One region of the Streptomyces sp. NPDC054834 genome, then DNA from elsewhere that is predicted to be linked to it. Evidence: riboswitches for the same ligand, from Rfam matches in the RefSeq annotation. Region 1 holds a riboswitch; each other region holds the start of a gene.

What was found. Region 1 has a riboswitch for cobalamin ahead of ACWGJM_RS05175 (CbtB domain-containing protein). Riboswitches for the same ligand answer to the same signal wherever they lie in the genome.
Region 2: linked by a shared signal. The riboswitch ahead of ACWGJM_RS29230 (cobalamin biosynthesis protein) and the one ahead of ACWGJM_RS05175 (CbtB domain-containing protein) in region 1 are both predicted to bind cobalamin.
Region 3: linked by a shared signal. The riboswitch ahead of ACWGJM_RS24290 (ribonucleoside-diphosphate reductase subunit alpha) and the one ahead of ACWGJM_RS05175 (CbtB domain-containing protein) in region 1 are both predicted to bind cobalamin.
Region 4: linked by a shared signal. The riboswitch ahead of ACWGJM_RS31170 (prenyltransferase/squalene oxidase repeat-containing protein) and the one ahead of ACWGJM_RS05175 (CbtB domain-containing protein) in region 1 are both predicted to bind cobalamin.

The regions. Positions count from the first base shown of each region.
Region 1 is NZ_JBSGZV010000003.1:41,985-47,753, reverse strand. It holds gene ACWGJM_RS05190 (amylo-alpha-1,6-glucosidase) at 1-1,384, shown strand, start outside; gene ACWGJM_RS05185 (quinone oxidoreductase family protein) at 1,419-2,396, opposite strand; gene ACWGJM_RS05180 (acyltransferase family protein) at 2,669-3,817, shown strand; cobalamin riboswitch at 3,891-4,036, shown strand; gene ACWGJM_RS05175 (CbtB domain-containing protein) at 4,072-4,293, shown strand; gene ACWGJM_RS05170 (CbtA family protein) at 4,315-5,067, shown strand; gene ACWGJM_RS05165 (histidine phosphatase family protein) at 5,102-5,692, opposite strand.
Region 2 is NZ_JBSGZV010000025.1:78,369-84,137, forward strand. It holds gene cobN (cobaltochelatase subunit CobN) at 1-501, opposite strand, end outside; gene ACWGJM_RS29225 (cobyric acid synthase) at 498-2,006, opposite strand; gene ACWGJM_RS29230 (cobalamin biosynthesis protein) at 2,003-2,944, opposite strand; cobalamin riboswitch at 3,046-3,185, opposite strand; gene ACWGJM_RS29235 (hypothetical protein) at 3,314-3,541, opposite strand; gene ACWGJM_RS29240 (anion permease) at 3,578-4,834, opposite strand; gene ACWGJM_RS29245 (lysozyme) at 4,989-5,720, opposite strand.
Region 3 is NZ_JBSGZV010000018.1:85,300-91,068, reverse strand. It holds gene nagB (glucosamine-6-phosphate deaminase) at 1-98, shown strand, start outside; gene ACWGJM_RS24310 (GntR family transcriptional regulator) at 288-1,052, shown strand; gene ACWGJM_RS24305 (DUF3311 domain-containing protein) at 1,298-1,561, shown strand; gene mctP (monocarboxylate uptake permease MctP) at 1,558-3,186, shown strand; gene ACWGJM_RS24295 (GNAT family N-acetyltransferase) at 3,274-3,780, shown strand; cobalamin riboswitch at 3,833-3,957, shown strand; gene ACWGJM_RS24290 (ribonucleoside-diphosphate reductase subunit alpha) at 4,082-5,769, shown strand, end outside.
Region 4 is NZ_JBSGZV010000028.1:69,588-75,356, forward strand. It holds gene ACWGJM_RS31160 (energy-coupling factor transporter transmembrane component T) at 1-252, opposite strand, end outside; gene ACWGJM_RS31165 (SCO2322 family protein) at 239-889, opposite strand; gene ACWGJM_RS31170 (prenyltransferase/squalene oxidase repeat-containing protein) at 886-2,109, opposite strand; cobalamin riboswitch at 2,186-2,360, opposite strand; gene ACWGJM_RS31175 (hypothetical protein) at 2,543-2,995, shown strand; gene ACWGJM_RS31180 (XRE family transcriptional regulator) at 3,236-3,889, shown strand; gene ACWGJM_RS31185 (hypothetical protein) at 3,886-4,458, shown strand; gene ACWGJM_RS31190 (MAB_1171c family putative transporter) at 4,458-5,678, shown strand.

The DNA.
Region 1 (5,769 bases):
CACGGGCACCTATTTCTACCGCGACCCGGTGGACGAGGCCTATGTGTTCACCTCGTACGAGACCGGCCGCCGGTACCGGATCACCAGGCTGTCCGGAGTCGCCCGCGAGTTGTCCGGCAACCAGGCCCTCGGCGCCGCCGACCGCGGCCTCACCATCTGCGGGGACGCCGGCGGGACCTGGGAGGTGGCTGTCGAGGAATTCGACAGCGGACGCCGCGCTCACTCTCCCACGAAGACATTCGGCCAGGTCGTGGCCGCGGCGGAAGGCGCCTTCGCCGCCTTCGCCGACGCGGTGGCGCCCTGGCGGTCCTCCCGTACCCCGGCCGCCGAACTAGCGGTCTACGTTCTGTGGTCGGCGACCGTCGACCCGGCCGGCCTCGTCACCCGGCCCGCCGTGCTCATGTCCAAGCACTGGATGGACAAGGTGTGGAGCTGGGACCACTGCTTCAACGCCCTCGCCCTGGCCCCCGGAGCACCAGCGCTGGCCCGGGACCAGTTCTCACTGCCGTTCGACCACCAGGACGAGAGCGGCGCCCTGCCCGACTCCGTCACGCACTCGGAGGTCCTGCGCAACTTCGTCAAACCACCCATCCACGGCTGGACCCTCGCCCGCCTCCGCCGACGCCTCCCCGAACCCCTCAGCCCTGAGGAACTCGCTGAGGTCTACGGCCGATTGAGTCGCTGGACGGACTACTGGCTCACCGCACGCCGAGCACCGGGCGCCGCCCTGCCCCACTACCAGCACGGCAACGACAGCGGTTGGGACAACGCGACGACGTTCGACCCCGAACGTGTGGTCGTCACCGCCGACCTCGCCGCGTTCCTGATCCTTCAACTGCGCGAGCTCGCGAGTCTGGCCGGCGAGTTGGGGCTTTCCGCCGAGGCCCGCCGCTGGCGCCGTACCGCGGAGGCGACGCAGGCCGCGATGCTCGACGAACTGTGGACGGGGGAGAGGTTCGTGGCCCGCGGTGTGGAGAGTTCGCGGACGTGGAGCAGCTCCAGCCTGCTGGACCTGCTGCCGGTCGTCCTGGGCGAGCACCTGCCGCAGGGTGTCGGCAAGGCACTGGCCGCCGGGATCGAGGCCCACCTGACCCCGTACGGCCTGGCCACCGAACTGCCCGCCTCGCCGCACTACCGCGCCGACGGCTACTGGCGCGGCCCGGTCTGGGCACCCGCGACGGTCCTGGTCGAGGACGGCCTGCGCCGCGCCGGTCACCATCGACTTGCGGACGAGATCAGCGCCCGCTTCCGAGCGCTCTGCGAAACCCACGGCTTCGCGGAGAACTTCGACGCCATCACGGGAACGGGCCTGCGCGACCGCGCCTACACCTGGACCGCGGCCGGCTACCTCCTCCTCGCCGAGGCCGCCGAACGCCGCGTCTGATCGCTGGAGTTCCCGTTCCCCGGACGCTGTGTGCTCAGTCGGCCGTCCGCAGCAGCAGCTTGCCCGTCGAGGTACGTCCGCCCATCAGCCGGTGTGCCTCGGCCGCGTCCGACAGCGGGAACTCGGCGGTGACCGGGAGGTTCACGGTGCCGTCGACGACCGTACGGAAGGCGCGTTCGGCGAGCGAGCGCAGGGCTTCGGGCGCCGTCTGGGCGAGGGCCAGGATGGAGAAGCCGGCGACGGAACGGCCCTGCGGGTAGAGCTCGGGCTGCCCGACGTGCCACGGCTCGGCCCCGCTCGCGTTGCCGAAGGACACCAGGCGTCCGAAGACGGCCAGGGCGTCGAGGCCGCGGTGCAGGGTGTCGCCGCCCACGGGGTCGAGTACCAGGTCGACGCCCCTGCCGACGGTGGCGCGGCGGACGTCGCCGAGGAAGGAGTCGTCGGTGAACACTTCGTCGTAGCCGTGCTCGAGGGCGTGCGCGGCCTTGGCGGGGGAGGAGACCACGCCGTACACAGCGCCGGCGCCCGCCGCCCGTGCCAGCTGCCCGGCCGCCGTGCCGATGCCTCCCGCCGCGCCGTGGATCAGCACGTTCTCTCCGGCGCGCAATCGCCCGACCTCATGGAGCAGCGCGTGCGCGGTCGGCAGTACGGTGGGCAACGCGGCCGCGGTCCGCAGGTCCAGGCCCTCGGGGAGCGGGAAGACCGTGGCGGTCTCGGCGACCACGACCTCCGCGTAGGCGCCGCTGTTGACGAGCGCGACGACTTCCTGCCCCGGGCGAAGTCCTTCCACGCCGTCACCGACGGCCCGGACGCGTCCGGAAACCTCCAGGCCGGGCCGGAAGGGCAGCGATCCGACCCGGTACCCCTCGGCGCGTGCCTTGAGGTCCGCGAAGTTCACGCCCGTGTAGGCGGCGTCGATCGTGATCTGCCCCGGCCCCGGCTCGGGGGTGCCGGCCTGTACGACCTTCAACACCTCGGGGCCGCCGTATTCCTGGAACTCGATTGCGCGCATCAGCGGAAGGCACCCTTCGACATGGTGTTCAACGGAGACCGAACACCGGCACTGTACGAGATCCATCGAACAGTGGGCAAGCGGCCCGTGCGTCCGGGCGCGGTGCGGACCGCGGCATTGAACTTCCTTGCTGTGTGCGACGTATGAGTCACCACGGGTGGCGCTGTGTCACCCGGACCGCAAGCGGTGGCTACGTGCTTCGGCGCGGCGCCGAGAGGAAGGGCCGAAAAATTTCATCATTATCGAGCCGTCCCGTCAGTGGCGGGTCCGACATGGCCGTCCTGGTACGGCAGGTGGACGGGAGGGGCGAAGTCAACGGCGGCCTCCATGTGCCGGGTCTTGACGGGCTCCGCGGTATCGCCGCGTTATATGTGGTCCTTTTTCACTGCTGGTTGCTGGCCTTTCCAGGATTTCCCGAAAACTCGGGCCCGTCCTGGCTGGGCTGGCTGATGTACGGGCGCCTCGCCGTCGTCTTCTTTCTCGTACTGTCCGGTTTCTCACTGGCTATTTCCCCGGCGCGTCACGGCTGGCGGCAGGCTGGTATCGCACGGTTCCTGCGGCGCCGCGCCTGGCGAATCCTTCCGCCATATTGGGCCGCACTTGTGTTGAGCACGGTCATCGGTTACTTTGTCGTGCCCGCCTCTCACCATGGGCCGCCGAACGTCAGAACAATTGTCGTGTATGGTCTGGTAGTCCAGGATATGTTCACGGCTCGCACGCCGAATGGTGCGTTCTGGTCGATCGCCGTGGAGGCGGAGCTCTATCTCGTCTTTCCGCTGCTGCTTTTTGTCCGGCGACGGCTGGGGGCGGTGCTCCTGGTCGGGGGTGTGACGCTGCTGGTGGCCCTACGCGGGCTGTCGGCGGAAAACGTGTTGCCGGTCGAAGGTGACAACTGGCTGACCCCGAATCTCGCGCCCGTATTCGTTGCCGGTCTGGTCGGCGCGGGAATCATTGTTGCGCGAGAAAGGGTCCGACGCATGCCCTGGCATCGGCTCGCCGCTCTGGCTGTCATGCCGGTGATGTTGCTCATCGCGGTCCAGGGATCGACCTGGACCATAAATCATTACTTCTGGGTGGATCTCGCCATCGCGCCCGCCATGACGATGTTTCTGGCGGCGATCGCCACCGGGCGTCCCGTCTTTGTGATGCGCTTTCTGGCCACACGGCCCATGCGCAGCCTCGGCGACTTCTCATACAGCCTTTATCTCATTCATCTGCCGATCGTCATGGTCATCGTCCGGAAAATCGCCCCGGAGTACGTATCGGCCGGACTGCCCACGTTCTGTTTCACGTTGGTTCTGGGGCTGCCCGCTTCGGTCCTGTCGGCTTGGCTGTTCGCAGAGCTCTTCGAGATGCCCTTCAAGCGGAACCGATCCTGGAAGTCCATGCTCTCGGCGGGACGTTCACGCCGGCACCGCTGACCCGCCTGTCCCACGTGCGGTTGGCCACGCGCTTCGAGAGGAAGGTCACGCAAGGTGGTGCGGTCTTGGCCGTGTCCGCGTCACGCGGTACGGTCTGTCCGTATTGACGACGGCGAGACGGAAGCCGGTGGGAATCCGGCACGGTCGCGCCACTGTATGCCAGACGCCCTTCGGGGTGTCCGGCAAGTCAGACCCGTGGCCGTCGTCCTGTGCACCACCGAGATGGGACGCGAACTCCCAGAGGAGGTCCTGCCATGGCGCAGACCGTCGCCCAGCCGACAGCCACCACTCCCGTTGTTCCCGCCACGCTGCCGCTGAAGGCGATAGCCCCCTGGGCGGTCTTCTTCGGCATCCTGATGCTCGTCCTGCTGTACTTCGTCGGCGCCGAGCAGGGCGCCACCTCCGTGCTCAACGGCACGGACGTCCACGAGTGGGTGCACGACGCCCGCCACCTGCTCGGCTTCCCCTGCCACTGACGCGAGGGACGCCGCACGCCCATGAATTCCGCAACGGTAAGAAATCTCCTCGTGCGGGGCATGCTCGCCGGCCTGGCCGCCGGCGTGCTCGCCCTGGTCGTCGCCTACCTTCTCGGTGAGCCGAATGTCGACAAGGCGATCAGCTTCGAGGACGCCCACTCCCACGAGCACGAGATGGAGGTCGTCTCCCGCTCCCTCCAGTCCACGGCCGGCCTCGCCACCGGCGTCCTGGTCTACGGGGTCGCCTTCGGCGGCATCGCCGCGCTGGCGTACTGCTTCGCGCTGGGCCGGATCGGCCGCTTCAGCCCGCGGGCGACGGCGCTGCTGCTGTCCGGTTGCGCGTTCCTCGCCATGTATGTCGTGCCGTTCCTGAAGTACCCGGCCAACCCGCCGTCCGTCGGTGAGCCCGACACCATCGGCAAGCGGACCACCCTGTACTTCCTGATGATGCTGCTCAGCGTGCTCCTGGCGATCGCCGCCACCATCGTGGGCAAGCGCCTGGCGCCCGGTCTGGGCACCTGGTGGGCGACGGTGGTCGCGGTGGCCGCGTTCGTCGTCGTGATCGGGCTGGCGTACGCGTTCCTGCCGGTCATCAACGAGGTGCCGAAGGACTTCCCGGCCACCCTGCTGTGGCGGTTCCGTCTGTCGGCCCTGGCCATCCAGACCGTGCTGTGGGGCGGATTCGGCCTGTTCTTCGGTGAGTTGGCCGAGCGGCAGCTGAATCCCAAGCCCGCGGCAGCCCGGTCCGGGCGGACGGTTCCCGCCTCGAACTGAACGCTCGTGTCAGGCGGGACGCGTCCGTAGGGTCTCAGCGCGCCGAGACGGTTTCCGACGTGGCCAGCGGCTGCCCGAGCCGCAGATTCCACCGTCCGGCCCGGCCGCTGAGTTCCGTGGCCGTCAGCGGCGGTACGTCCAGCCGCCAGAAGGCGGATGCGGGCAGGCCCAGGACATGAACGGCCGCGGCCCGTACGACTTCCGGCTCGACCACGGCGACCGTACGGCCGTCCGTGTCCTGCGCGGCGTCCAGCCAGTGCCCGACCCGCTCGCACACGTCCCGTACCGACTCCCCGCCGTGTGCTGCCCAGCCGGGGTCGGCGAGCCAATGGCCCACTGCCTCCGGCTCGGCGGCCGCCACCTCGTCAAGGGTGCGGCCTCGCCAGCGGCCCACGTCCAGACCTCGCAACTCCGGCGTCTCCACGACGTCCAGACCGAGCGTCACCGCCGTCTCCCGGCAGCGCACACTCGGGGACGTGGCGACACGGGCCGGCGAGGGCAACGACCCGGCCGCTGAGCGGGCGCGGGCCGCCCCGACGTCGTCCACCGAGTCGCCGTCGTAGAAGCGGGCCTGACGCAGCGACGGGCTCGTCGCGGCCGAGACGAAGGTGACGCGGCTGGTCACGTGGCTGCTCCTCCTGCGGTCGGCACGGGATGCGGATCGCCTGCCTCGGTCGCGAACATAACAGGGTGGCGCCCTGT
Region 2 (5,769 bases), on a different contig from region 1:
GTTGCCGCTCAGTTCGTGGGCGCGGTAGAAGAGCACGCCGACGGTCGGGCGGCCGTCCTGGAGCGTACGGGAGCCGTGCACGCCGTACTCCGGCATCTTCCGCGGCTCGACGAACCCCTCACCGGTCAGCAGCACCGTGTCGGACAGGAACCGGGCGAGCTCGGTCAGGTTCTCCGGGCCGCCCTCCACGAGGTACCTGAGCGCCTCGGCCACGACACCGGCGGGCACGGACGACTCGGCCATCAACTCGGCGTCGGGCACGGCCTCTCCGCCGAGCAGCACGGTCGGGACGCCCGAGGCCTTCAGGGCGGCGAGCCCGTCCTCCCAGGCGCGCTTGCCGCCGAGCAGCCGTACGACGGCGATGTCGGCGCCCGCGAGGAGGGACGGCAGCTCGGCCTCCACGTCCACCCGGGTCGGGTTGCCGATCCGGTAGGACCCGCCGGAGGCCCGCGCCGCCAGCAGATCGGTGTCGGCGGTCGACAACAACAACACTGTGCTCATGCGGGTGCTCCCGGTGGAATGAAGGGCAGTCCTTGCGGCGCGCCCGACTCGATGAGCCGCCAGAGCGCGTCCGTGTCCGCGTGCTGTTCGATCAGGTCGCCGAGCCGGTCGAGCTGCTCCTCGCGCAGCGCGGCGAACGAGGTGTCGGCGGCGGGCACGAAGCGGCGGCCCGCGGCGGCGGCCACCTCGCGCAGGAAGGCCCGCCGGAAGCCGTCCGACTCCAGCGAGCCGTGCCAGTGCGTGCCCCAGGTCTGGCCGACCCGGCAGCCGTCCAGGAAGGACACGCCCCCCGTCACTTCGGCGACGCCATGGTGGATCTCGTACCCCTCGACGTGCTCGCCGAGGGCTTCCCCGACAGGCCGGGTGAGGGTCTTCTCGCGGGCGAACCGCACGCGGACGGGAAGGACTCCGAGGCCGTGGACCTGGCCGGCGCGCGACTCGACCTCGTCCTCGATGTGCTCACCGAGGATCTGGAAGCCGCCGCAGACGCCGAGGACGGGCCGCTGCTCGGCGGCCCTTCGGACGAGGGCCTCGGCCAGCCCCCGCTCCCGCAGCCACTCCAGCGCCCGGACCGTGCCCCGCGTCCCCGGGATCACCACGAGGTCGGCGTCGGCCAGTTCCTCGGGCCGGTCCACGAACCGCACCACGACACCGGGTTCGGCTGCCAGCGCGTCCACGTCCGTGAAGTTGGACATCAGCGGGATCGCGCACACGGCCACCCGCAGCACATCCTCGCCGACGGGCGGGGCGGTGTTCGACTCGCGGACCGTCCCCCGCAGCGACACACGCAGCCCGTCCTCCTCGTCGATGCCGAGTCCGTGCCGGAAGGGCAGCACGCCGTACGTCCGCCGCCCGGTGAGCCCGTGCAGCATGTCGAGGCCGGGTTCCAGCAGGGAGACGTCGCCGCGGAACTTGTTGACGAGGAAACCCGCGACGAGTTCCTGGTCCTCGGGGGAGAGCAGGGCGACGGTCCCGAAGAAGGAGGCGAAGACGCCCCCACGGTCGATGTCGCCGACGACGAGCACGGGCAGCCGCGCGTTCCTCGCGATCCCCATGTTCACGATGTCGGTCCGCCGCAGATTGATCTCGGCGGGCGAACCGGCCCCCTCACAGATCACCGCGTCATACGTGCCCCGCAACTCGGCGAGACAGTCCAGCACGGTCCCCAGCAGCCGCTGCTGCCGCCCGCCGTGGTACCCGCGCGCGCTCAGCTCGCCCACGGGCTTGCCCAGCAGCACCACCTGACTGCTCTGTTCCCCGCCGGGCTTGAGCAGCACGGGATTCATCAGCGCGGTCGGCTCGACACGGCACGCCTGCGCCTGCATGGCCTGCGCCCGCCCGATCTCCGCGCCTTCCCGCGTCACGAACGAGTTGAGGGACATGTTCTGCGCTTTGAAGGGCGCGACCTTGACCCCCTGCCGCACCAGCCAGCGGCAGATCCCGGCCGTGACGACGCTCTTGCCCGCGTCCGAGGTGGTGCCTGCGACGAGGAGACCCCCGTTCATTTCCCACGTCCCTTCACGACGATGCGCGCGGCGACGCTGACGCCGAGCGCGAGCAGGCCGACGCGCTTCGAGAGCCGTACGGCCCGTTCGATGTCGGGTACGGCGACGGCGCGTCCCTTCTGGTTCAGCACCGGTCGGTGTTCCACCCGTCCGCCGTACGACAGCGTCCCGCCCAGCCGCACGCCGAGCGCGCCCGCGAACGAGGCCTCCACGGGCCCGGCGTTGGGGCTCGGGTGCCGGCCGGCATCGGCCCCCCAGGCCCGTACGGCTCCGCGCGGGTCGCCACCGGCGACGGTCGCCAGTACGGCGGTCAACCGCGCCCCCGGCCAGCCCGCGAGGTCGTCGAGCCGGGCCGAGGCCCATCCGTACCGCCGGTACCTGGGCGACTTGTGCCCGACCATGGCGTCGAGGGTGTTGACGGCCCGGAAGCCCAGCAGCCCGGGCACCCCGGCCACGGCTCCCCACACCAGGGCGCCCACCACCGCGTCGGAGGTGTTCTCGGCCACGGACTCCACGACGGCCCGGGCGATCCCGTCGGCGTCGAGCGCCTGCGGGTCCCTTCCGCACAGGTGCGGCAGCCGCGCCCGGGCAGCCTCGACGTCTCCGGCCTGAAGGGCACGCCCGATGCCACGGGCCTCGCGCGCGAGGGAGGTTCCGCCCACGACGGACCAGGTGGCGGCGGCGGTCAGCGCGACGGAGGCGGCACGGGAGGGGCGTACGGCCGCGGCGGCGACGGCTCCCAGACCGGCGGCACCGCCCACGCACACCGCGGTGTGCAGCGCGCCCCAACCCCGGTGGTCCCGCCACAGCGCCCGCTCCATGGCACCGGCGGCCCGCCCGAACGCGGCCACCGGATGCCCGCGCCGCGGATCACCGAGCAGATGGTCACCGAGGAGGCCGGCGGCGGCGCCGTACGCGAAGACGCGATCGGCACGCATCGGCTCAGCCGGCCGTGGGGTCGGGCAGCGATCCGGTGCTGTACCTCGAACGGCAGGCGAGCATGGCGATATGTCCTCACTCAGGGTGTCCGCGCCCTGGTTCGACGAGACCGGCGGTGGGAGTTCCTGGCTCCCGGGGCTACCTACCCCGGTGACAGTGGCGGGACCGCGCCGGATTCACACCGGCTTCCTCCCTTGCCGCCGTACATGGCCCCGGAAGTCCACCACGGCCCCGGAAGGGCCGTCAACTTGCTGTTGACCTGCACGAGGAGAGTGTGCTGAGGCCCACATCGAAGCCCGGGTGACGGTGGGGCGGCATGCGAAAGGCTCCTCCCCGAAGTCTTCGGGGAGGAGCCGGTGAGGCCTCGGTCAGGCCTTGTTCATGATCAGGTAGATCCCGTAGGCCACCGCTGCCGCGCATCCCGCGAAGCACACGTACGCCCCGGCGACGGCCGACGCCGCCGAGTCGCCCTGGGCGGCGGCGCGTTCGCGTCGTGCCAGGCCCTGGACGCCCAGGGTGAAGAGGGCCACCAGGCCGACGGTGACCGCGAGGCTGACGCCGAAGACGGAGCCGAGGGCTGCCCAGTCGATCTTCATAACAGAGCTGCTTTCTTGGTGCCCGGGTGCCCGGGGTCAGACGGCGGCGGCCGGCGGGGTCGCCGGGTCGGCGGTGGGGACGGCGACGGGCGTCGCGGGGGACGGGATCGTGGCCGTCAGGTCCTCGGCCACGGTGCCCGCCGGGGGCGGGGTCACGGCGGCGATCGCGGTGGTGACCACGCCGGCCGGCTCCTCGGTCTCGTTGACGTTGGTCGCGTCGACCACCTCGCGGCGGGAGAGCTTCCAGATCGCGGCGCTGGAGGCCACGAGGAAGACCGCCACCAGCGCGGTGCCCCAGTCGCCGAGGTCCGTGACCGTCTCGGCGAGCGCGCCGACCAGCGCGGCGGCCGGGAGGGTCAGCGCCCAGGCGACGAACATCCGGGTCGCCGTGGACCAGCGGACCACTCCGCCCTTGCGGCCCAGGCCCGCGCCCATCACGGAGCCGGAGACGACGTGGGTGGTGGAGAGGGAGAAGCCGAGGTGGGAGGAGGCGAGGATGGCGGTCGCGGCGCTCGTCTGGGCCGCGAAGCCCTGCCGCGGCTCCAGTTCGGTCAGGCCCTTGCCCATGGTGCGGATGATGCGCCAGCCGCCGATGTAGGTGCCGAGCGCGATGGCCATGCCGGCGGAGAGGATCACCCAGGTGGGCGGGTTGGAGCCGGGGGCGATGGAGCCGCCGGCGATCAGCGCGAGGGTGATGATGCCCATCGTCTTCTGCGCGTCGTTGGTGCCGTGGGCGAGAGAGACCAGACCGGCCGAGGCGATCTGGCCGGCGCGGTAACCCTTGCGGGTGGCCTCGCCCTCGGCGTTCTTGCCGATGCCGTAGGAGAACCGGGTGGCGAGCATCGCCGCGATGCCCGCGACGACCGGCGCGGCGACCGCCGGGAGCAGCACCTTGGTGACGAGGACGTCACCGTGGACGGCACCGAAGCCCGCGGAGGCGACGGTGGCGCCGATCAGGCCGCCCATGAGGGCGTGCGAGGAACTGGAGGGCAGCCCCACCAGCCAGGTGAGCAGGTTCCAGAGGATCGCGCCGACCAGGGCGGCGAATATGACCTCGGGACGTATGCCGTTCTCGTCGACGAGACCCTTGGAGATCGTGTTGGCGACCTCCACGGAGAGGAAAGCACCCACAAGGTTGAGGACGGCGGACATGGCCACCGCGACCTTGGGCTTGAGCGCACCGGTCGAGATGGTGGTGGCCATCGCGTTGGCGGTGTCGTGGAAACCGTTCGTGAAATCGAACGCGAGTGCGGTTACGACCACAATCGCGAGGATCAGCGAGAAGCTTTCCATTTACCCAGGCATTCTTTCGAGCGTCATTGGCGGGTTGACCGTAGGCAACCTGGGTGAACGGAAGATGAACTGGGGCAGGCATCACGGTGTCGGATCCGGAGATGGCCGTTCCGCTCCGGTTCGGTGGTGCGGAACGACCCTGGGCGGCCCTTGGCTAGTCGTCCCTCGCGAACGACTTCAGCCCGGCCGGGGAGCCGTTGAAGAGATTCTGGTCACCCGGCAGGCTGCCGCTGTTGTCGTACTGCCAGAAGGTCCAGTACGACCACCCGGCCGGCAGGGCGCCGGGGTCCCCGGAGTGGCGGGCGAGCCACAGCGCGTGGTCGGCGAAGGCATGGCTGCGGCCGGTGCAGTCGTTCCACCAGTGGGCGGTGGTGTAGATCACCGGGCGGCGGCCGGTCTCCCGTTTCATCTCGTCGCTGAAGGCCTGGATCCAGTCGACCATCTTCGCCTTGCTCAGGCCGTAGCACCTGTGCCCGTTGTCGTACGGATTGTATTCGATGTCCAGTGCGGGCGGCAGTGTCCAGCCGTCGGCGGTCCAGGAGCCGCCGTGGCGCACGAAGTACGCGGCCTGGGCGGCGCCCGGCGACTCGTCCGGCAGCGCGAAGTGGTACGCCCCGTGGATCAGGCCTGCCTCACGCGAGCCGCTGTACTGCCGGCTGAAGTAGGGGTTGCGGTAGTCGGTGGATTCGGTCGCCTTGATGTAGACGAAGCGGGCGCCCTTGGCCTTCACTTCCGGCCAGTCGACGTTCTTCTGGTGGGACGAGACGTCGTGTCCCTTGGGCAGGCCTGCCGCCGTGGCCGGGGTCCCGGCGAGGGCCGTCCCCCCGACGGCGAGCGCCGTCACGGCCACCACGAGCGGACGGGCGCGGAGACGGGACAGATCCATGATTCCCCCCGGAATGGCGACGTGCGCGACAAAACGTGCAGAGAGTATT
Region 3 (5,769 bases), on a different contig from region 1:
CCACGGTGGTCGTCGACGAGGCCGCCGCGTCGAAGCTCAAGCTCGCGGACTACTTCCGGCACACCTACGCCAACAAGCCGGACTGGCAGGGCATCTGAGGCCGGCATGAGGTCGGTATGAGGCCCGGTGACCCCGGCTTTGGACTAGACCAAGGGGGATCACAACGGTATACAGAGGAGATCACGGAGCGTGCGGGTGGGGCCCGACGCGCTGAGCCGTGCCACGATGTGAGCCGTGGCCGATGGGCATGTCGGTCGCTTGGGCACCCGGAGCCGGGAAGGCAGAGCATGAGCACCGACGTCAGCAGTGCGGAGAACGAGAATGGCGCCACCGTCCGTACCGCGCGCGTGCCCAAGTACTACCGCCTGAAGAAGCACCTGCTCGACATGACGGAGACCCAGGCGCCGGGCACCCCCGTCCCGCCCGAGCGCACGCTGGCCGCCGAGTTCGACACCTCTCGCACCACCGTGCGCCAGGCCCTTCAGGAGCTGGTCGTCGAGGGCCGGCTGGAGCGCATCCAGGGCAAGGGCACCTTCGTCGCCAAGCCGAAGGTCTCGCAGGCGCTGCAACTCACCAGCTACACCGAGGACATGCGTGCCCAGGGCCTGGAGCCGACCTCGCAGCTGCTGGACGTCGGCTACATCACCGCCGACGAGCGGCTCGCCGAGCTGCTCGACATCACGGCCGGAGGCAGGGTGCTGCGCATCGAGCGGCTGCGCATGGCCAACGGTGAGCCGATGGCCATCGAGACCACGCATCTGTCGGCCAAGCGCTTCCCGGCGCTGCGCCGCAGCCTCGTGAAGTACACCTCGCTGTACACCGCGCTCGCCGAGGTCTACGACGTCCACCTCGCCGAGGCCGAGGAGACCATCGAGACCTCGCTGGCCACCCCGCGCGAGGCGGGCCTGCTCGGTACGGACGTGGGCCTGCCGATGCTGATGCTCTCCCGGCACTCCCTGGACCGCGAGGGCAAGCCCGTGGAGTGGGTGCGGTCGGTGTACCGGGGGGACCGCTACAAGTTCGTGGCGAGACTCAAGCGGCCGCAGGACTAGGGCCTGTTGCGAAAGTCCCTCCCCCAGCCTTCGGCCGGGAGGTGCCCCCAGCCCAGCGACGCCCGGCCCGCCCTCCGGGCGGACGACGGGACTTTCGCAACAGGCCCTAGGCGCGTCGGCGTCTTCACGCCACGCCCCCGAAATCGACATACCGATATGCGGATGAGGTCTTCCGCTGACGTGACACTGTCCCCTAGATTGCCTGCGCATTACACAGGTGATCAGTGAGGGGACGGAGCTGTGGCATGTCGGAAACGCCTGAAGTGAAACCACCGGTCGTGACACCGGTCCGGGTGATCATCGGCCTGTGTCTCGTCGCGCCCTTCGTGGCGATGCTGTGGGTCGGCTCCTTCGCCAAGGCGGACCCAGCGTTCATAGGGATCCCGTTCTTCTACTGGTACCAGATGCTGTGGGTGCTCATCTCCACCGCGCTGACCGTGACCGCCTACCAGTTGTGGCGCCGTGACCAGCGTGCCCGCCAGACCGCGAAGGGGGGTGCGGCGGAATGAAGGACGGCGTGAACGGCGTCGCGCTCGGCGTCTTCATCTTCTTCTTCCTGGCCGTCACGGTCATGGGCTTCCTCGCCGCGCGCTGGCGCAGGGCCGACGACGAGCACAGCCTCGACGAATGGGGCCTGGGCGGCCGGTCGTTCGGCACCTGGATCACCTGGTTCCTGCTCGGCGGCGACCTGTACACGGCCTACACCTTCGTGGCGGTGCCGGCGGCGATCTACGCGGCGGGCGCGGCGGGCTTCTTCGCGGTGCCGTACACCATCCTCGTCTACCCGTTGATCTTCACCTTCCTGCCCCGCCTGTGGTCGGTCTCGCACAAGCACGGCTATGTGACGACCTCGGACTTCGTGCGCGGCCGGTTCGGCTCCAAGGGCCTGTCGCTGGCGGTGGCGCTGACCGGCATCCTGGCGACGATGCCGTACATCGCGCTCCAACTGGTCGGCATCCAGGCCGTACTGGACGTGATGGGCGTCGGCGGCGGCGAGAACACCAACTGGTTCGTGAAGGACCTGCCGCTGCTGATCGCCTTCGGCGTGCTGGCCGCGTACACGTACTCCTCGGGCCTCAGGGCACCCGCGCTGATCGCGTTCGTCAAGGACGCGCTGATCTACATCGTCATAGCCGTCGCGATCATCTACATCCCGGTCAAGCTGGGCGGCTTCGACGACGTCTTCGCCAAGGCGGGCCACGCGTTCAGCCAGGTCAACCCGGCGACCGGGAAGCCGCGCGGCGCGCTCGTGCCGGCGGAGGCGGGCCAGTGGACGTACGCCACGCTGGCGTTGGGCTCGGCGCTGGCGCTGTTCATGTACCCGCACTCGATCACCGCGACCCTGTCCTCGCGCAGCCGTGAGGTGATCCGCCGCAACACCACGATCCTGCCGCTGTACTCGCTGATGCTCGGTCTGCTGGCGCTGCTGGGCTTCATGGCGATCGCGGCCGGGGTGAAGGTCACCAACGGCCAGCTGGCGATCCCGCAGCTGTTCGAGGACATGTTCCCGGACTGGTTCGCGGGCGTGGCCTTCGCGGCGATCGGCATCGGCGCGCTGGTGCCGGCGGCGATCATGTCGATCGCGGCGGCCAACCTCTTCACCCGCAACATCTACAAGGACTTCATCAAGCCGGACGCCACGGCGAAGGAGGAGACCCGGGTCTCCAAGATCGTGTCGCTGCTGGTGAAGGTGGGCGCGCTGGTCTTCGTCCTGACCATGGACAAGACGGTCGCCATCAACTTCCAGCTGCTCGGCGGCATCTGGATCCTCCAGACCTTCCCGGCCCTGGTCGGTGGCCTGTTCACCCGCTGGTTCCACCGCTGGGCCCTGCTGGCCGGCTGGGCGGTCGGCATGGTGTACGGCACGGTCGCCGCGTACGGGGTGGCCTCGCCGACGCAGAAGCACTTCGGCGGCTCGGCGAAGGAGATCCCCGGCATCGGCGAGATCGGCTACATCGGCCTCACGGCGTTCGTCCTCAATGTCGTCGTGACCGTGGTCCTGACCTTCGTCCTGAAGGCGGCGAAGGCCCCCGAGGGTGTCGACGAGACCAAGCCGGAGGACTACACGGCGGACGCGGGCGACCCGGGCGTCGAGGTGGAACTGCCGCCGGCGACGGCCGGAGCTTCCCACTAGCGGAGGCCCCACACCGGGCAGGGCTGTCGGCGGGCCGTCGGAAAATCCGGCGGCCCGCCGTCGTGTGCGTGGGGCACACTGCGCGCCATGGACATCCGGATCCGCGAAGCGAAACCCGCCGAGTACGCCGCTCTCGGTGACATAACCGCCCGCGCGTACCTCGACGACGGCCTCCTCGACTACGGCGAGGGCGACGAGTACCTGCCCGTGCTGAAGGACGTCGCGAAGCGAGCCGCCGCCGCCGAGGTACTGGTCGCGGTGCGCGACGGCAAGCTGCTCGGTGGCGTCACCTATGTCCCCGACGGCGGTCCCATGGCCGACATCGCCGGCCCCGGAGAGGCCGAGATCCGCGCCCTGGCCGTCGAGCACGGGGCCCGCGGGCAAGGTGTCGGCGAGGCCCTCGTCAGAGCCTGCATCGACCGCGCCCGCGCCACGGAAGGCCGCACCCACGTCGTCCTGTCGAGCCAGCGCTCCATGCACACCGCCCACCGGCTCTACGAACGTCTCGGCTTCGTTCGCACACCGGAGCGGGACTGGAATCCCGTGCCGCACCTGGACGACCTCACTCTCCGCACCTACAAGTTGACGCTCTGAAACCACCCCGACACAACATCTGGTGGTGGCGTGACAGGCGAGCACAAGATGTATGCTCATGCTCGCTGTCGCCACAGGGGAATCCGGTGCGAATCCGGAACTGTCCCGCAACGGTGTACTTGTGCATGTCTGTGCACAGGAGTCAGTCCGAGGACCTGCCGACAGCGCGCCCCGGCCGTCCGGCCCGGGTGCCTTGACGTCCGGGCCTCGTGGAGTGGGCCGGTGGACGCGACGCCGTGCGCGCTCGTGTGCTGCCCCCTGCCCTCCGCCAGGCCCCCTGCCGAGCGAGGGAGTGCCCCACGTGACCATCGCGCCAGCCGACCCGGCTTCAGCCATCCCGGCGACCGAGGCGACCCCGGTGGAGTCCGACGGTCCCGGTGCCGCGCTGTTGCGGACCCTGACCGAGCTGACCGCCGACCTGCCCGACGCCGACCCCGGCCGGGTGGCCGCCGCCGCGCTGCGCGGCCGGTCCGCCCGTGCCGACGAGGCGGAACTGCGCGAACTGGCCACGGAGGCGGCCGCCGGCCTGATCTCCGAGGACCCGGCCTACTCGCGGCTGGCCGCCCGGCTGCTGACGATCAGCATCGCCGCGGAGGCCGCCTCCCAGGGCGTCACCTCGTTCACCGGGTCCGTGGCCGTCGGCCACCGCGAGGGCCTCATCGCCGACCGCACCGCCGACTTCGTACGGCTGCACGCGGCCCGCCTGGACGCGCTGATCGACACCGACGCCGACGACCGCTTCGGCTACTTCGGCCTGCGCACCCTGCACAGCCGCTATCTCCTGCGGCACCCCCACACCCGCAAGGTCGTCGAGACGCCCCAGCACTTCCTGCTGCGGGTGGCCAGCGGCCTCGCCGAGGACGCTGCGTTCGATCCAAAAACGGGGACCCACTCCGTCGACGAAGTCGCCGCGCTCTACGGCCTGATGAGCCGCCTCGACTACCTGCCCTCCTCCCCCACCCTGTTCAACTCCGGCACCCGGCACCCCCAGATGTCGTCCTGCTACCTCCTCGACTCCCCCAAGGACGAGCTGGACTCCATCTACGACCGCTACCACCAGGTCGCCCGGCTCTCCAAGCACGCCGGCGGCATCGGTCTGTCGTACAGCCGGATCCGTTCACGCGGCTCCCTCATCCGCGGCACCAACGGGCACTCCAACGGCATCGTGCCGTTCCTCAAGACCCTCGACGCGTCGGTCGCCGCGGTGAACCAGGGCGGCAGGCGCAAGGGCGCCGCCGCGGTCTACCTGGAGACCTGGCACTCCGACATCGAGGAGTTCCTGGAGCTGCGCGACAACACCGGCGAGGACGCCCGCCGTACGCACAACCTCAATCTCGCGCACTGGGTCCCGGACGAGTTCATGCGCCGCGTGAACGCCGACGGGCAGTGGTCCCTGTTCTCCCCGGCCGACGTGCCCGAGCTGGTCGACCTGTGGGGCGAGGAGTTCGACGCCGCGTACCGCAAGGCCGAAGCCGAGGGTCTCGCCAAGAAGACCATCCCGGCCCGTGATCTGTACGGCCGTATGATGCGCACCCTCGCGCAGACCGGCAACGGCTGGATGACCTTCAAGGACGCCGCCAACCGCACCGCCAACCAGACGGCCGAGCCGGGCCACGTCGTGCACTCCTCGAACCTGTGCACGGAGATCCTGGAGGTCACGGACGACGGGGAGACCGCGGTCTGCAACCTGGGTTCGGTCAACCTCGGCGCCTTCGTCGACACCGCGACCGGCGACATCGACTGGGAGCGGCTGGACGCCACCGTCCGTACCGCCGTCACCTTCCTCGACCGCGTCGTCGACATCAACTTCTACCCCACCGAGCAGGCCGGCCGCTCCAACGCCAAGTGGCGCCCGGTCGGCCTGGGCGCGATGGGTCTTCAGGACGTCTTCTTCAAGCTGCGGCTGCCCTTCGACTCGCCGGAGGCGAAGGCGCTGTCCACGCGTATCGCCGAGCGCGTCATGCTCGCCGCGTACGAGGCCTCCGCCGA
Region 4 (5,769 bases), on a different contig from region 1:
GGGGATGGGGGAGCCGAGCGCCACCGCGAAGGTGAGGCGGACGATGAGGACGGCGAGGGCGAGCTTGGCGAAGGCACCGTAGGAACGCGCCCAGGGGGCGGTGCTGCGGTGGGTGGCCACCACGTAGGCGGAAGCCGTGACGAGGAGGGCGAGGAGGAGGGGGTTGGTGGTGCGGGTGGCCGCGGTGCCCAGGCCTATGGACCACAGCCACCAGGCACCGGGGTGCAGGGCGGGGACGCTACGCGCGGCCACGGCGCCTGGCCCGCCATATCGCCGCCGCGCCCAGCAGCACGACCACACCCACTCCCACCGGCAAGCCCACCGACGGGCCGTGTGACGGCTTGCTCCCGCCCGGCTTCCCGCCCGGCTTCCCGCCCGGCTTCCCGGCCACCACCTGCTCCCCGCATCCCTTCCGCGGATACCCGTCGATCGCACACAGCAGCGCGTTGGCGTCGTAGCGGAGCGGCCCGGCCACGTCGGCCAGCGCGTCCGCCGTCGTCCCGTCGCCGGAGACCGCCGCGCAGGCCGTCCGGCGGCCGGGCGGTGTCTCGCCGGAGGGGGCGTCCGCGGCCGTGCCGAAGTCGAGGACCAGGGCGATGCGCTTCACACCCTCCCGCGCGGGCGTCTTGGCGCAGATCGCGTCGAAGTCCGCGGTGCCGCGCGGTCGCGTCGCACCGGCGGAGTCCGCGCTCACCGCGAAGCGGAAGCCCTGGACGTCGCCGTCGGCGGGACGCGCGGTCGACGGGCCCTGCGTGGCGTACGTCCAGTGGCCGCCGGTGCGCTCCCAGAACGACCAGTAGCGGTAGCCGGTGGCCTGGGCCTGCCCGGCCGACACCACGCACAGGAACGCGGCCAGGAGTGTCGCCCCGGCACGGCGGACGGCGGTCACGGCTGCTGCTTCCTGCGGCGGCCGCTGAGCAGGAAGCCGATGCCGATGCCCGCGACGAGGCCGGTGCCGACGATCCACCACACCTTCGTTCCCGAGTCGTGCTCGGCACGCTTGGTCTCACCGCCGGTCGCCCGAGCCGTCCGCGGCGCCGGTCCGGTCGCGTCGAGCGCCCGCACCAGGTCCGTACCGCCGAAGTCGTGCGGGTCGGCGCCCATCGCGTGCGCGGCGAGGATCAGCTCGGCGTAGGCGGCGGGGCCGCTCTGCTCCGCCCACTGCGCGGAGTTCTTCTCCAGCCAGGCGTACGGCGTTCGCGCCTGATTCGTCCAGCCCTGTGCGGCGAGGGCGACGACCGCGTCCGCGGTGTTGCCGTAGTCGGGCTGGTCCTTGGCGCCGGGGAGGACGGACTTGAGGTGGCCGGTGCCGTGCATCTCACCCGACAGGTACTCGGCGCCGTTGCGGGCGATCTCGTACGGGGTGAGCGGCTTGTCCGAATCGGCGCAGAGGTGGCCCGCCTCCGACTCCTTCCGGGGCTCCGTCACGAAGCCCTTGCCGAGCACGCCCAGCACCCCGGCCGCCGTCGCGTCCGCGTTGGCCGCCAGCTTGCCCTTCTTGTCCGGCTGGTAGGCGAGGGCGCCGCCGCCGTCCTCGTCGCAGGGGAGGGACCACTTGGCGAGCAGCTCGGCCGGGGTCTTGCCCTTGTTACGGAGCTGGAGGGGATTCTCGCCGGCCGCCGCGAGCGCGCCGATGACGACGGAGGTGGAGTTGGTGTCGCTGGGCGAGCCCGGCATGTATCCCCAGCCGCCGTCCTTGTTCTGCGTCGTCCTCAGCCAGACGGCGGCCTTGTGGATCTCGCCGTCGTGCCCGCCGAGTGCCTTCAGGGCCTGTACGGCGGCGGCCGTGCTGTTGGTGTCGGCCTGGGCGCTGGTCACCTCGCACGTCTTGGCGGGGTCCGGGCGGTAGGCGGCGAAGCCGCCGCCCGCGCACTGCTGCCCGACCAGCCAGTCGACGGCCTTGGCGGCGGGCCGGACACCGACCGTGTGCTGGGCGAGCAGCGCGAGCGACTGCCGCCACACGCCGTCGTACTTCGGGTCCGCGCTGCCGTACAGCCCGGACGGGAGCGCCGTCGACGGGGAGGGCGACGGCGGCGCGGCCGTGGCGGGCGCGGCTGCGGCTATGACGCCGACGGCGGCGAGCACCGCGGCGCTGCGGCGGACGTTCATGGTCGGCTTCTGCCTCTCCCTGCGAGGGAGCGCGGGCAGCACGGGGGACACCCCGGGCGGCTCGGCTCCGTAGACCTCGACGGTGCCGCGCGCGGCGGGTTGCCGCGCACGCGAGCCGGTCAACGTCCGTGCGGGGCAGTCCGGCTCACCGTCGGGGACGGTTCACGGTTGCGGGTCAGCGCCGGAATTGCACCGGCTTCCCCCCGTACGGGTGTGATGACGACCCGGACACTGTACCCGGCGGTAGGCAGCGGCTGGGAGGCGGCTGTGAGCCAGGCGTGCGGGCGCGGTGGTCAGGGTCGCGCCATGCCGACGGGGAGGCTGCTGGGTTCCGGCCGGACGGCCGACGTGTACGAGATCGACGAGGCGTGGGTGCCGCGCCGCGACCGGGAGGGCCGGGGGAACGCCGCCGCCGAAGGGGCGGTGATGACGTATGTGCGCGAGCACGGTTACCGGTGCCCCGGGTGGGCCGTCCGGCTCGCGCACCGACCTGGTGATGGAGCGGTTGTCCGGGCCGACGATGCCGGCCGCCCTCCTGGACGGCTCGCTGGGCGCGGCCGAGGCGGGCGCCGAACCCGCGTGCCTGCGACGGCTGTTGCACGCCGTCCCCGCCCGGGACTCCGCCGGCCCCGGCGCCCGTGTCCCGCACCTGGACCTGCACCCCGACAACGTGATCCTCACCGCGGGCGGTCCCCGGGGCATCGACTGGAGCAACGCCGAGGACGGTCCGCCCGGCCTGACGGATACGGGGCTGATGGGGACGGGGCTGATGGGGACGGGGCTGACGGAGGCTCGGCGGCGGCGCGCGGCCAATCCGACGATGAGTGCGCGGGAGGTCGAACTCCTCGGGTACGCGGTGGAGTTGGTACGGACGCTCAGCCGCTGACGACCCGGGATGTCTGGAGATGCCTCAAGATGTCCCGACCCCCGATGCCGCTCCCCCATAGGCGGCACCCGGGGCCGGGGCCGGGTGGCGTCATGATCCTGTCCCGCGTGAGCCTCAACTGTCAACGATTGCTGCCCAATTCAGCAGCTGTCATTGACATCACTTCTCGACCGCCGGGCAACCCGGTAGCCTCGCGTCAACTCAGCCACGGAACCGACGACACGCCCAGGGGGGACCTCGGTGAGTGACGCCTACGCCCCGCTTGCCGGTGTACTCGAGCGGCTCGGGGAGCTGACCGAACGCCCGGGCCGGCTGCCGGAGGTCCTGGACGTGGCCGACCTCTCGTACCGCACCGGCATCCCCGCCGAGGTGGTCGCCCGACTGCTCGGGGGCGGCCCCGCACCCGAGACCGGGCTGGCCGAACGGGTGCGGCAGCGGCTCGACTTCATCCGCGAGACCCGGCGCCGGCCGGACGGCAAGCGCTACGCGCTGGACGAGCTGGCCAGGATCGCGGGCACCAGCCGGCAGTGGCTGAGCGAGTGGCGCAAGAGCGGTATGCCGAGCCTGGAACACACCGACCGGCTGCGCAGGTTCTTCGGCCTCCCGGCCGGATACTTCACCGCGGACGAGCCGGAGGCCCTGTACGAGGCACTCCAGCCGGTGCTCCAGAGCCTTGAGGCGCAGGCCGACCCGCTGCTGCGACTGCGCGAGAGCGGACTGGTACGACTGGCCATGCGCGCACCGCAGATGAATCCCCGTCAGCTCGCCACGCTCGCCGACCTGGCGGAGATGATCATCACGTCCGAGGACACGGAAGGGAACGTGGGCGCGAGCGCGTCGACGGGGCGCGGATCGGCCGGCTCCCGTACATCGCACAGGAAGGACGGTCAGTGAGCCGGAAAAGTTCGCCGAAGCGCTTCCTCGCCCAGCTCGTCCGCGACACCGCCCGCACCCTGACCCCGCCGACCGAGCCCGAGGCGTTCCTGCACGCCGTGTGCGACACGCTCAGCGCGCGGCTGGACCGCCCCGTCCGGCTCAAGTTCGTCGCCTTCCCGCCGGAGCTGGACGTCTCGGGGGTCACCTTCGCCAAGGACGACGAGTACATCGTCGTGGTCGAGGACCGCGCGCCCGGCGCGCACAAGTTCGTGATAGCCGGGCACGAGATCGGCCACATCTACTACCAGACCCTGGACGTGCACTACCCGGTCGGCCTGCCCACCGCCGCGCGCCGGCTGCTGTCCCAGGCCGAGGAGGACATCCCCTGGGAGCGGGTGGTCGCCATGGCCACGCGGTCCCCGGCCGCCGCGACCGCCGAGGCCGAGTGGGAGGCCGAGGAGTGCGGACTGCGCCTGGCCGCCAAGTTCGCCAAGGTCGTCGGCCCGTCGGCCGCGCCCGGCCGGACGACCCAGGACACCCTGACCGACCGCCTGTCGTCGTCGCTGGGCAACGCCGGCGGCCTGTGATGCGCTGGGACATAGCCGGCTCGTTCCTCGCCTACGCCGTGCCGGCCGTGCTGCTCGCCGTGGCCTTCGTGATCAAAGTGCCACTGCTCAGGCGGGCGTGGCAGGACCCGATCCTGCGGGCGACGGCCCTGCTGCTCGGCATCGGCGCCGTCACCTTCGCCTCCCTGCCGCCGGGCAACCTGCACCGCATCAACGAGCTCACCGGGGTGCCCAACTTCGCCGGCCTCTGGGTCTACTCGCTGCTCAGCGTCTACTGCGGCGCCTGCCTGTGGCTGATCGTCACCTGGCGCGAGCCGCCCTCCCCGACGCGGCGCCGGCGCACCCGGACGATCTGGATCACGTACTCCCTGATCATCGTCGGGCTGTGGGTGACCTTCTTCCTCGGCGACCACCACGTCGAGCGGCTGCGCGATCTGGACACCTACTACGCGACGACGCCGTGGATGCGCGAGTTCGCCATGCTCTACCTCGTCGCCCACATGATGTCCGCCGTGGCCGCCGCGAGCATGCTGTGGGCCTGGTTCCGGGAGGTCCGCGACACCTGGCTGCGCCGCGCGGTGGTGTTCCTCCAGGTCGCCTACGCCCTCGGGCTCATCTTCGACGTCGCCAAGGTCGCCGCGATCGGCGCCCGCTGGAGCGGCCGGGACTGGGACTGGCTGTCGACGTACGTCGCGCCGCCGTTCGCCATCGCCGAGGCGATCCTCGTCGGGGTCGGCTTCATCGCCGGGCAGGCCGGGCCGCTCGCCGAGGAACGCCGGCGGATGTGGCGCGCCCACCGCCGCCTGGAACCGCTGTGGCAGGCCGTGCTGACGGTCACCGCCCCGTCCGCCCCGGCGACCGGCCGGGTCAGCGGCGCCGAACTCCAGCTCGAACTGCGCCGGGCCGCCATCAACGACGCCCTGCTCAAACTCGCCCCGCACCTGAGCGGAGCCCGCCGCGAGCGGGCCCGCCGCGCGGCCCTGACGGCCGGTCACCCCGACTCCGCGGCGCGCGGCATCGCGGGCGCGGTGGACATCCTGGTCGCCGTCGACGCGGCGCGCTCCGCGGGGGAGGGCGAGGGCGTGGTCCCGGGCCCCGCGCACGACGGCTACGAGCGCCCCTCCGATGTCCCGGACAGCGAGCTGGAGTCGATCGGGCAGGCGTTGCGGGCACACCCGTCGGTCATCGACACGATCCGCCGGCAGGCGGCGGCCTCGGGAGGTCTCACTCAGTATGTCTGAGAGTCGTGTGCCCGCCGGGGCGATGTCCTGTGGGGCCGGGGAGTCTGCCGGTGTCCCGGACAGCGTGCTGGAGTCGATCGGGCAGGCGTTG